DNA from 4 places in the Glaciecola sp. MF2-115 genome. Region 1 is predicted to be linked to each of the others. Evidence: predicted binding sites of a transcription regulator. Region 1 holds the regulator's gene; each other region holds the start of a gene.
What was found. Region 1 encodes sigma-54, which starts transcription at its own class of promoters, with help from an activator protein. Its sites were predicted from a motif close to GTTGGCACGNNNNTNGNNT; they were not measured.

Region 1 (3,141 bases):
GAGCGCGCTCGTCACGGCATCGGGTATTTACCTCAAGAGGCATCTATTTTTCGTAAATTAACAGTTTATGAAAACTTAATGGCTATTCTACAAACTCGCAAAGAGCTCACAAAAGATCAACGTGAACAACAAGCTGACGATTTAATGGATGAGTTTAATGTCAACCATATTAGAAATAATTTAGGGATGAGTTTATCCGGTGGAGAGCGCCGCCGTGTTGAAATTGCGAGGGCTTTGGCAGCCAATCCAAAATTTATTTTGCTCGATGAACCCTTCGCCGGTGTTGACCCAATTTCTGTTAATGATATAAAGAAGATAATTCAGCAATTAAAAGAACGAAACATAGGTGTATTGATTACAGACCATAATGTAAGAGAAACTTTAGATGTGTGTGAAAAAGCTTATATTGTGAGTCACGGTGAACTGATTGCATCAGGAACTGCTGATGAGGTACTCAGTAACCAAAAAGTAAGAGACGTATATCTCGGCGACCAATTTGTACTATAGGTGTATCATGTTTAGTAATAGGGAAAATTTACCTCTAAAAAGCACTGAAGGAAATCGATGAAACCTTCATTGCAGTTAAAGTTTAGTCAACAACTAACAATGACGCCGCAACTTCAGCAGGCGATTAAATTACTACAACTATCTACTCTTGATTTACAACAAGAAATTCAAGAAGCGCTTGATTCTAATCCTTTATTAGAAATAGATGAATCAGATCGCAACGGTGAAAACTCTAATAATGACTCAGATACTCAAGGTGATCTTGATACGAATAATTTGAGCGCTGATAATTCAGATAATGTTGATAGCCACGATGCTCTCGAAAACAATCAAATACCCGACGACTTACCCATAGATAGCTCATGGGAAGACTACATGAGCTCATCTTCTGCACCAGCGAACATATCTAATGGTCCCGCTGACGATGATTATGTGTTTCAGGGCGAAACGACTGAGAACATTCAAGACCATCTTATTTGGCAAATGGAATTAACCCCCTTCTCAGAAATTGATCGTTCGATCGCAATAGCTATTATCGACTCTATTGATGAATCTGGTTACTTAACTGTTAGCTGCGAAGAAATATTAGATAGTTTACAAAACGAAGAGATCGAACTGGACGAAGTTGAATGTGTATTAAAGCGTATTCAAATGTTTGATCCAATTGGCGCTGGTTCTCGCAGCCCGCAAGAATGTTTAATGGTGCAATTGGCGCAATTCGATTCGAACACACCGTGGTTAGCTGAAGCAAGATTGTTACTTACAGAGCACTGTGATCTTCTGAGCAGCAAAGATTATCGAACATTAATGCGTAAAACGCGTTTGAAAGAAGATCAACTGCGTGAAGCAATGCGTTTGTTGCAAACTCTCAACCCTCGCCCAGGCAGCGCGATCCCCGTTAAAGATTCTGAATACGTCATTCCTGATGTAACGGTTGTGAAAAAAAATGGCCGTTGGACTGTGGAGTTAAACGACGACTCTTTACCGCCCTTAATTGTCAATAAAGAATACGAAGCGCTTAGTAAAAGCACAAAAAATTCGAACGATTCTCAATATATAAAGTCACATCTACAAGAAGCAAAATGGTTTATTAAAAGCTTAGAAAGCCGCAATGAAACTTTACTAAAAGTATCTCATTGTATTGTTCAGCAACAAATGGGATTTTTTGAGCATGGGCCTGAAATGATGCGTCCAATGGTCTTGAATGATGTTGCTGAAATGGTGGACATGCACGAATCAACTATTTCTCGAGTGACCACTCAGAAATATATGCATACACCTAGAGGGATTTTTGAGCTTAAGTACTTCTTCTCTAGTCATGTTTCAACCGAATCAGGCGGAGAGTGTTCATCGACAGCCATTCGAGCATTAATCAAAAAGCTTGTAGCTGCAGAAGTAGCGAGTAAACCACTTAGTGATAGCAAGATTGCGCAGTTGTTGGCCGATCAAGGTATTCAAGTTGCACGGCGAACCATTGCGAAATATCGAGAGTCTCTCTCGATTCCCCCGTCGAACCAACGAAAAAGTCTATTGTAGACTACATAAGAGGACGTAACATTATGCAAATAAATCTAACTGGTCACCACGTTGATATTACCGATTCACTCAGAGCATACGTCGACACCAAATTCGAAAAGTTAGAGCGACATTTCGACCATATAAGCAATGTCCATGTCGTATTGAATGTAGAAAAAATCAAGCAAAAAGCTGAGGCGACACTACACTTAAAAGGTGATGTGGTGCACGCTAATGCTGAACATAATGATATGTATGCCGCCATAGACGGATTAATTGACAAGTTAGATCGCCAAGTGATCAAACATAAGGAAAAATCAAAGCGACATTAGTCGTCAACGTATTATGATTATATCTGATATTATTTCACTGGATCGCACTGAATGTGCGGTTCAGTGCCAAAGCAAAAAAAGAATTTTTGAAGTCATTAGCGAAATTGCGGTCAAAGAAAATCCACAATTAGATATCGGCGACGTCTTGTCTAGCATGTTAGCTCGAGAAAAAATGGGAAGCACTGGTATCGGTAATGGTATAGCTATTCCACATGGTCGCATTGAGGGTATAAGTGATATTGTCGCCATTGTTGTAACGAGTGAAGAAGGGATTGAGTTTGATGCTATAGATGACAAACCCGTGGACATTTTTTTTGCTTTATTAGTCCCTAGCGAACAAACGCAAGAACATCTTCAAACGCTATCGTCCATTGCCCAAAAACTCAGTGAAAATAGTATTGTTAAAGCCATAAGAAGCGCAAAAAGCCGAGATGAAATCATATCCGCTTTAGCCTAAGAAAGCCGACAGCGCGGTTAAATGAAATACCGTTCAGTAACAGTCAACAGATTATAAGGTCCTATATACGTGAAGCTTTTGATTATCAGTGGTCGCTCAGGTTCAGGCAAGTCAATTGCACTCAGAGCTTTAGAAGATTTAGGCTACTATTGCGTTGATAATATTCCAGTCAATCTCCTCCCGACTCTTATCCACACATTAGCTGATGAAAGCGAAAACGTCGCTGTCAGTGTTGATGTGCGAAACATGCCAAAAATGGCACACGAACTCAGTGAGATAGTCGATTTCTTACCTAAAGTGTGGGACGTCACCATTCTTTATCTTGATGCA
Region 2 (3,141 bases), on a different contig from region 1:
CAACTATTCCTGAAGTGTCTTCTCGTGATTTTTCATTTACGCGTGCAGGTCAATTCAAATTAGACTCTAACAACTTCGTTGTGAACTCTTCGGGTGATAATTTATTGGGTTTCCCAGTGAATACTGACGGTACTTCTGCTTCTGTAGCTCTTAGTACAACAGTGCCTGTTCGAATTCCTGACTCGTCGGGTTCGCCACAACAAACGACTGAAGTTGATGTTAGATTTAACTTGCCAGCGGGTGACCAAGGCAAAGTGGCCGCCGATTTTGACCCAAGTGACCCATTGACATACAACGCAGCTACTTCGGTAACAATTTATGACTCGCTAGGTGATAGCCATGTTATGACTTATTACTTCATCAAGGATAATGATCCAGCTGTCGTTAACGAATGGTATGTAGCAACAGCAGTTGACGATCAATTAGTTGATGCAACAAACTCTGACGGTTCTGATTCTGATCCAACAACTGCGACAAATGCTGTCGGCCTCAACACCGGTAATGCAGTATCGACTGCTAAAATCTCATTTAGTGAGGGTGGTGATTTCATTGGAATTGAATCTGCCGATGGTCTTCCACAACTCAACTCTAAATTCCAAACTGAAGCGCTAGGTCCAAACATTCTTAGTAATGGTTCTTCGCCACTTCAGCAAATAACAATAGATTTTAACTTAGATAGAAACAACGCAACGCCAAATGAGCCTACTCAGTTTGCTTCTGCATTTGAAGTGACCTCACTTGAGCAAGACGGTTTGCCGGTTGGTCGATTAACGGGCATAGATATCGGTGCTGATGGCCTAGTTAGAGCAACATTCTCAAACGGTACATCGGAACCAATCGTTCGTGTGGCACTTGTCCGTTTCTCGAATGAACAGGGCTTGACGCAACAAAGCGGTACGCAATGGAAAGAAAGTATTCTTTCGGGCGAAGCGCTAGCGGGTGAAGCAACAACGGGTACCTTCGGTGATATTAACTCGTCGGCACTTGAGCAAGCGAACGTTAACCTAACCACTGAGCTAATTGACATGATCATCGCTCAACGTAACTTCCAAGCTAACTCCAGAGCGCTGGAAGTAAACAACCAGCTAAACCAAACGATATTGAACATTCGATAATCGTTAACTAAATAATTTAAGCCGACATTCGTGTCGGCTTTTTTGTTTCTTAGGAATGAAACCAGAGGGTAGAAACTGTGTTTTGAATCCAGAGTATTGAGGTGAGTCCTGCCTGCAAAAAAGCGCTGCGAGCACATCCCTGTGACGCTCTCATAAAACTCCTGTTTTATGACGTTTTTTGCAGGCAGGACTCACCTCAATACTCTTCACTTTGGCGGTGGTTTTAGGCTTGTTTTTCCTTTGTTCTGACTTGATCGGTTTGAAACCAGAGCACTGAGCTGGGTTCCTCCTTTAAAAAAGCGCTTCGAGCACATCCCTGTGACGCTCTCATAAAACGTCCTGTTTTATGACGTTTTTTAAAGCCAGGACTCGACTCAATACTCTTCACATCATAGGTGGCTTCGAGTTTGCTTGTTGGAAAAGCAGCTTTTTATGAGAATGTCAGAAAGGGGCACGAAATGCTTTTTACACGAAACAACCTCAATGCTGAATTGGCAGCGAAACTCAAAGACCAGAGCGGCAAGCCTTCCCCATAAAAAACGTCACAAAACAGGAGTTTTGTGAGAGCGTCACAGGGATGTGCTTGCAGCGCTTTTTTATGGGGAAGGCTTGCCGCTCTGGTCCACCTCGCTGTAAACCGCCCAGCTTGATTTTACATCGCGTAATGACTGACAGCTATAAAACAACGTCAACGTAAAACGACAAACTAAGACTTGGCATTGTCCTTGCAAACACAACAGTATTCAGATCTATTTACGTCAAAAAAGAGTCGAATACTATGGATAAAATGCTGTATATCGCGGCCAGTGGTGCTAAGCAAGACTTCAATGCTACCGCTATACGCGCCAACAATTTGGCTAATGCGCAAACCAACGGTTTTAAGGCGCAATTAGAACAAGCGCGAGCTATGCCGGTATACGGCGATGGTTTGCCGACTCGTGTATTTAGCATGACTGAAAGTCCTACGAATAACTATGACAGTGGTCCATTGATAACAACTGGACGTCCTCTTGATGTAGCTGTTCAGGGGGATGGTTGGTTTTCAGTGCAAACTCCTCAAGGTGAGGAAGCTTATACGCGCAGCGGCAGTTTAACTATGACTGTTGATGGCGCGTTGCAAGATTCAAAAGGTAACTTGGTTTTAGGTGAAAATGGCCCTTTGTTTCTGCCTGTTCCTGTGAACAACGTGACGGTAGGTAATGATGGTCGTATTTCAGCGCGCCTGCAGGGAGCGCCAGAAAGCCAGGTTGATGAAGTAGGTCGATTGAAGTTGGTTAATCCACCTATTGATACGATGAAGCGTCGTACCGATGGTTTGTTCGATCTTAAAGAGGGTGGTGTTGCGCCACAAGATATTAGAGTTGGTGTTGCCTCAGGCATGCTAGAAGGCTCAAACGTGAATGCTGTAGAAGAGATGGTCAGTATGATCAGTTTACAGCGTCATTACGAAATGCAAGTGAAGCTGATGAAGAAGGCCGATCAAATGGTCACTAGCTCAAACACGCTACTCAGAATAATTTAATTAGTAACTAGGCGAAATATTTTTCGCGGAGGTTTTTATGCACCCAGCATTATGGATAGCAAAAACAGGTTTAGATGCAGCACAAACAGATGTTTCCGTTGTATCGAACAACCTAGCAAACGCCAGTACGGTCGGTTTCAAGAAAGATCGCGCCGTATTCGAAGATTTGCTTTATCAAAATATTAACCAACCTGGTGGACGTTCTTCGGCAGATACCGAGCTTCCTTCTGGTTTGATGTTAGGTGCCGGTTCAAAAGTCGTCGCAACTCAAAAGTCGCATACACAAGGCAACTTGTTAACGACTGAGAATGCGCTTGATATGTCGATTCAAGGTCGTGGGTTTTTCGAAATTCAACAACCCGATGGCAGCTTGGCTTATACACGTAACGGACAATTTACTTTGAATGATCAAGGTAACATCGTAACGCCGGGTGCTGGCTTTGTATTACAACCAGTGATTACATTGCCGCAAGACGCTCAGCAGGTGACGATTTCCCAAGATGG
Region 3 (3,141 bases), on a different contig from region 1:
CAATCTGGCTGATTAGTAATTAAACAATTCGACTTTAGCAAATGGCTTACTAAGGTCTCAGACACCTCAGTTGCTGAAACATCGGCAGCATCTGGCTTCAACAATTCAGGTGTAATATCAAAGTCGGTGATTTCAATATCTAGTTCATCAATGCATGTGCCAGAAAAAGCGCCAAATTGGATCTCATCGAATTCGCTCGACGGTATCACATGCACAACTACTTCGGCACCTGCACATTCGCTCAGGTCTTTCTGAAGCACCTGGCTAACATCATCAATACTGACAAACTTGCTTTGATTCAAGCTATTCAAATACAGCTTAAAAGACTTCGACTCAATTAAGTTAGGTGAAGTAATTGGCACTTCACAGCGTAAAATAGCCACTTGCGGTTTACCCTTGGCATTCAACCATGAGAGTTCGTAACCGTTCCAAATATCAGTTCCGTGGAAGGGCAGGTCTGTAGGCAGTTTAATTGTGTCGCGGCTCATTGAGCGAGGCACACCTTGCAACAAGCTATTGTCGTATTCTTGGGCGTATTCTACTTTTTTGCCAAGTGATAAATGTTCCAATGATGTCTCCTATGGGCATCGAAAAAATCTTAATTAAAATTCATTTGAAGTTTGTGGCTCTGTGTTAGTAAAACGGCTAAATATATTGAGTGGCGGTTTTAGCAACAAAGCTATACTTCGTTAAGTGCCTAATTTATCATGTTTAGCTTGATGTCGGCACATGATGTTTTTCATTAAACAAAGTTTTTGTGTGTAAGGCATTTAATTAACCCTAATAATTACGTCGTTCTAATAAAAAAGGTGCACAAACTCATGTCTACACAGATCGTTGACAGCCTCGATTCCTTCATCAACGCCTATATTGATCTTGCTGGCGATGACAAACGCGAGCTACAGACTGATTTTGATGCCGATTGGCCATCACCTTGTTTGCTGGCTACTGATGACGAACTCGCTTTATTAGCGGATGGAGATTCAACGACTTGGCGGCCGCATTTGCAAGCAGCAAGCACACACTTGGGCGATTTAGCAAAGGCACTTGAGATCAACATACATCCAGATTTAGAAACCTTATTCTGTCGTTACTACAGCCACGACTTGCCGGCGGTTACTGACCGAGGTGAATTGGATATACTGCAAGCTTGGAATGAAGATGATTTTGAACGTTTGCAAAAGAACCTGATTTCTCACGTGTTAATGAAACGGCGTTTGAAGCAAGCAGAAACCTTATTCTTTGCCACCACGGATCAAGAAGACTTCATCATTGTTATGGATGTTGCCAGTGGTAAGGTAATGTTGGAACAAGTCGGTAAGGTGCCTAAAGAAGTTTTGGCAGATGATTTGCCTAGTTTTATTCAGACCCTTCGCCCGCGAGACTTAGTCTTAACCTTTTAAGTTCAGCACGTAAGCTTGCAACTTCACTTTCTAAAACGCTGACTCTGGTTGCTAAGTCTTTGGTACTTGCCTTTGGCGCCGTATTCGTTTGTGTGACGTCCTGTTTGGTAACGGTGTTCTTATTGTCTTTCCAGTAACTCAGCCCTTTTATGATGGTCGGTATAGGAAGAGGCGACAGCAACTTCGCTTTTATCATTCCTACGCTCGGTTTCTTGCCTACTTCATCGAGGGAAATGCAGGTATTAACAACTTGTTGTAGATCTGAGTTCATTGTTTTTACTAGAATTGACTAACTTATTAGCCATTCTGACCACCTTTTGGGTGAATGGAAAGGGCTTATTCAGTTACAGTTCACAATGATTCATTTAAGATGTTGATAATGTTAGTTATTTCAATGTTGGTCTGAAACTTGTTAGTAACTTACTAAAATTGGCGAGTCGGCACTCCATTAGTCGATGGCACTTTGCAAATTATACTTAAAAATTGAAATTTAAAATTAAAAAAGGAAAACACATGAAAGCACTACTTCTAACTTCTCTTTTGGCGGGCACATTTTTACTTAGCGGTTGCGTTATCTCAATTGACGAAGATAGTGATGATGGCTACAGAGTTTCTAGCGGAGCTAGTTGGGAAAAGAGTGAAAAAAGGAACCGTCAATATATTGCAACTGCCAGCACTGGCGTTTCAAAAGCATCAGTTGTTGATAAGTTAGGCGCGGCGGATTTTAATGAAATGGTTAGCAATGATGGTGATTCAGTACAAGTTTTATACTATAGAACTCAACGAGTTGATGATGATGGGATTACAACTAAAAACGAATGCACGCCGCTAGTGTTTGTAAACAACAAACTTGTTGGTTGGGGCGAATTGTCTTTAGCGAAGTATCTATAAGACTCAGCTTAATTAAAGTTTAAGCAAAACTTTTCTATTTAAGAAGCTGTCTAAGAAGCACATAACTTGTGACTATTAGACGGCTTTTTTGCATTTTAAGCACTTGAATTAGCTGTTTATGTTTCAGATCAATGGCTTTGTGTTAAAAAAATGTTAGCGTATTCTTGAGAATGTTTTATTGTATATATAAAGCAACAAGGAACAGACTATGAGCACAGCTACTTACCAACCTAATATCGATGACATCAGAGCCGTTTATTTAGGTGCCGACGACTTGAAAGTTGCCGCATCTATTTTGTATAACGCCTATTTCGATGATCCTTTGTTTAATGACATTTTTGACGTTGAACGCGAAGGTTATGAGAGCCGTCTGCGCTCTGCTATTAGGGAAGAGCTGAATGCCTTTTGGGATGCTAAACAACCCATGATTGGTTTGTTTGAGCAAGGCCGCTTATTAGCTGTTGCTTGTCTGATTAGCCCCGATGCCGCATTTGGTGCTGGCCGATATTGGCATTGGCGTTTAAAGATGCTGTTAACCGCGGGCTTCTTAGGTACGAAACAAATGATATCTAAAGAAGAAAAGGTAAGAGAGTGTATTCCTGCGAAGGACTACCATATGTTGTCATTTATAGGCGTGCATCCTGATCACCAAGATATCGGCCTTGGCCATATTCTTATGCGTGGCATTGTTGGCTTGTTGCAAGAAGACAATAAGACCGAAGGTGTGGGTGTTTTTGTTACCTTAGATAAATGCTTGTCATTCTTCGTTGATGGTCATTTTGAACTAGTGAAAGAGTTAGAAGTAGGGCAAATTACCGGTAAAGTGATGTTCAGAAAGAAGCTGGAT
Region 4 (3,141 bases), on a different contig from region 1:
CTGAAGGAATAAACCAAAAGCTGCTGCCAATAAGGCGAGCAGCTTTTTTTAGGTTTATTAACCAAAATCTATATTGCCAGAACGAATATCGTTGAGTGAGGTTTTTCAATTTTAGCCATCCACAATGTTCACTTTCGTTTTCTAAGATTACTAGTTATCGATTATTCGCTGATGCTTTGCTTATTGTTGCTCGAATCGCTTTTTGACGCTACCTCTTTTGATGACAACATGGTGTTTAGCTTCTCACCTCCTTTCGCTCCAAAGTCTAAGGTTCGAATTGGGAAAGGAATAAGTATGTCGTTTTTCGTTAATGTTTGGTGAATCAAGTGCACTGCTTCATGACGCGCCTGCATGAAACCAACATGACCAGGGTAGTCAATCCAAAACCATACCAGTAGGTTGACGCTACTGTCGCCAAAACCTTCAGCGAACACTTCTACTTCGTCTTCCTTGGACACGAACTTTTTCGTTTTCAAGGCATCTTTGATTACCTCGGTAGCGTGCTCAACATCGTCAGCATAAGAGATACCAACGGGCACTTCAATCCGGCGCTCACCAGTGGTTGTGTAGTTCGTTACAATATTTCTAAAGAGTATTTTGTTTGGGACAATTTCGAGTTGACCAAAAAATGTCTCAATGACGGTGTTTCTAAGGTTGATCGCTTTTACCGTACCAAAAACGCCCTCTGCCTCTATTACATCACCAATTTGAAAGGGTTTGCGAACACCCATTGCAATACCAGCAATCAAATTTTCGGTCATATCTTGAAAAGCAAAACCAATCGCTAAACCGATAATACCAGCACCCGCTAACAATGAAGTGACTGTGCCTGTTAAACCTAAGAATTCGAGCGCTATGAATACGCCTGCAATAAATACGATAACTTTGAAAATCGCACTCAAGAGATCGGCTATTTGCTTTGATTCAAAGGCGCGGTGCAATATGTTTGACATGACTTTTGAAGCAATACGGGCCAAAATCGCAAACACGACAACGATAATCAAAGCCACCACCATATTAGGTAAGTGTTTTACACCGGCTTCCATCCACGAATTTACTTTGTCGTGAATGAGTGTCCAAAAATTATTTATTGCTTCGAATTCCATCATCATATTCCTTTTGCGTTTTGACCGTTTTGCTAAAATCGTTGAGGGATAAAACGGTCAGCCTACTGTTCGGCAGCGTCCTGAATTGCCTCTCCCGCACTTTCTATATCTTTTCCTGCGCCTTCGATCGTTGCACAGCCAGACGTTAGTAAGAGCAGAATAGGTATTGCAAAAGCCACGGTTTTTCTAATGTTTTTAAACATAAACGTATCTCCTAAATTAAAAAAAAGCCCCGAATCCAAGCTATGTGGATTCGGGTTTTTTTGTCTAACAGTCTTTATCTTTCGCGTCTGTCGCTTCTTTTGCGTCTTCACACGCATCTTCAATCGCGTTGCCAGCATCTGTTGCTATTTCGTCAAGCTCTTCACCAGCTTCTTCAGCAGGACCTTGCGGTTCAGAACACGCTGCGATAGTGAAAGCGAAAATACCGGTTAATAGTAGTGTACTTAATTTTTTTAATGAAAATTTCATGATTCTTCCTTAATTTAATTTCAATATATAGTTGTAAAAAAATCTATTTTTATGACATTCACACTGACGGTGGTTTACCCTTGAGTGCATTGACCAGTAATGAAATGACCAATAATGCTAAGAATATAAAAAATAGAAGCTGTGCGATGCCTGATGCTGCGCCGGCGATGCCGCCGAAACCAAGTACACCGGCAATAATCGCAATGATAAAAAATAAAATTGCCCAACTTAACATGGTCTTTCTCCTCAATGTTTTGTTAAAACTTTTCATCCTTCACTCTCCTTAATGCGAATTCAATGCCAACTGTTAACTTACTGAAAAACTTAGTAAATAATTAATATTAAGTGAGGTTTCTTGTTTGCATGGGTAGTATTTACAGAGTACACCAGCAATTTTTACTGGCCTTGAGTGCACTTTTTGGTAGTGAAGTTGCACTACACTTTTACTTTGCCTCTATCTTGACGCCTTCTTATCATTATATCTCTCGGCTTTTTAAGCTAATCGCGCTAGCATACGCCGGTATCTAATCACTAGGCTTAACTCAATCTATGTTCAACAGACTCTTTATTTTAGTTATCAAAGGGCTTTTAACGATTCTCCCTTTCGTGATCACCATCTATTTACTTACTTGGCTTACGAATACAACCGAGAGCTTGCTCTCACCACTGATACCTGACGAATACTACTTCCCCGGTCTTGGCATTGCCTTAGCCTTAGTCTTGCTTGCGACTATTGGTGTTTTCGTTAATTTATATGTTGTTAGGTTGCTTATAGAGCAGGCCAACTCTCTATTCGACCGAGTGCCACTTATTAAAACGCTTTACGGAGCAATTAAAGATGCGGTTGATTTATTTCAAATAAAGAAAGATCAGAATAGTAAAAAAGCGGTGTCTGTAGAAGTGACGGAAGGTATCCATTTAATCGGTTTTATCACCGGTGATTCAGTTGCGGAAGTACTTTATCCGGGGCAAAAGAAAACAGCCGTTTACATTCCATTTAGTTATCAAATTGGCGGTTATACCTTGTATCTGGATGCTGACAAAATTACCGAACTATCGGTTGATGTGGAAACAGCGATGCGTATTGCTGTCACCGGCGGTAATTCCATAAAACCCGAAAGTAAAGAATAGAAGATAAAAGATAGATAACTAAAGAACTAATGGTGAATAGAGCGGTGCGGGATGCTTATTCACCGCACTGCTTGTAACAACTTGGTTTTCTTGGGCAAACAGCTCCCCTTGCACAAATGAGGCGAGCATCAGTTTCAATGCCTCTCTCCACCCAATTTATATTTAGTATGCGCGCCACACTTGATAACTGTGATTTTATGCTGCTTGGTATGGCAGATGAACCACCTCCTTTTACGCAAGCTTGTTTGAGATCCTCAGCAATCGATGCGGAATCTCCACCTTGTGCGTCAATGGCGGGGTTCAAATCAATCCCAGTACATAAAACATGATTGTTGCTTGCCATATCTTTCACATTAGTCGATTCGCAACAGTAAATTCTAGGCTCATCTCCCACGTTTAGTATTGATATTTGTGCGCTGCTACCTTGCACCGG

Region 2: the regulator sigma-54 is predicted to act here: its motif matches at 1,828-1,846, upstream of flgF (flagellar basal-body rod protein FlgF).
Region 3: the regulator sigma-54 is predicted to act here: its motif matches at 1,800-1,818, upstream of ACKLNX_RS05345 (DUF3192 domain-containing protein).
Region 4: the regulator sigma-54 is predicted to act here: its motif matches at 1,864-1,882, upstream of ACKLNX_RS05780 (DUF1328 domain-containing protein).

Annotation. Positions count from the first base shown of each region.
Region 1 covers NZ_JBLBVM010000053.1:42,172-45,312, reverse strand. The annotation lists gene lptB (LPS export ABC transporter ATP-binding protein) at 1-507, shown strand, start outside; gene ACKLNX_RS11155 (RNA polymerase factor sigma-54) at 565-2,043, shown strand; gene hpf (ribosome hibernation promoting factor) at 2,067-2,354, shown strand; gene ptsN (PTS IIA-like nitrogen regulatory protein PtsN) at 2,368-2,811, shown strand; gene rapZ (RNase adapter RapZ) at 2,881-3,141, shown strand, end outside.
Region 2 covers NZ_JBLBVM010000055.1:14,593-17,733, forward strand. The annotation lists gene flgE (flagellar hook protein FlgE) at 1-1,115, shown strand, start outside; gene flgF (flagellar basal-body rod protein FlgF) at 1,894-2,637, shown strand; gene flgG (flagellar basal-body rod protein FlgG) at 2,675-3,141, shown strand, end outside.
Region 3 covers NZ_JBLBVM010000043.1:83,940-87,080, forward strand. The annotation lists gene queF (NADPH-dependent 7-cyano-7-deazaguanine reductase QueF) at 1-569, opposite strand, end outside; gene syd (SecY-interacting protein) at 822-1,403, shown strand; gene ACKLNX_RS05340 (hypothetical protein) at 1,360-1,674, opposite strand; gene ACKLNX_RS05345 (DUF3192 domain-containing protein) at 1,917-2,294, shown strand; gene ACKLNX_RS05350 (GNAT family N-acetyltransferase) at 2,503-3,141, shown strand, end outside.
Region 4 covers NZ_JBLBVM010000044.1:68,914-72,054, reverse strand. The annotation lists gene ACKLNX_RS05800 (DUF2254 domain-containing protein) at 1-109, opposite strand, end outside; gene ACKLNX_RS05795 (mechanosensitive ion channel family protein) at 162-1,106, opposite strand; gene ACKLNX_RS05790 (entericidin A/B family lipoprotein) at 1,169-1,309, opposite strand; gene ACKLNX_RS05785 (hypothetical protein) at 1,374-1,577, opposite strand; gene ACKLNX_RS05780 (DUF1328 domain-containing protein) at 1,636-1,812, opposite strand; gene ACKLNX_RS05775 (DUF502 domain-containing protein) at 2,127-2,708, shown strand; gene ACKLNX_RS05770 (DUF3612 domain-containing protein) at 2,764-3,141, opposite strand, start outside.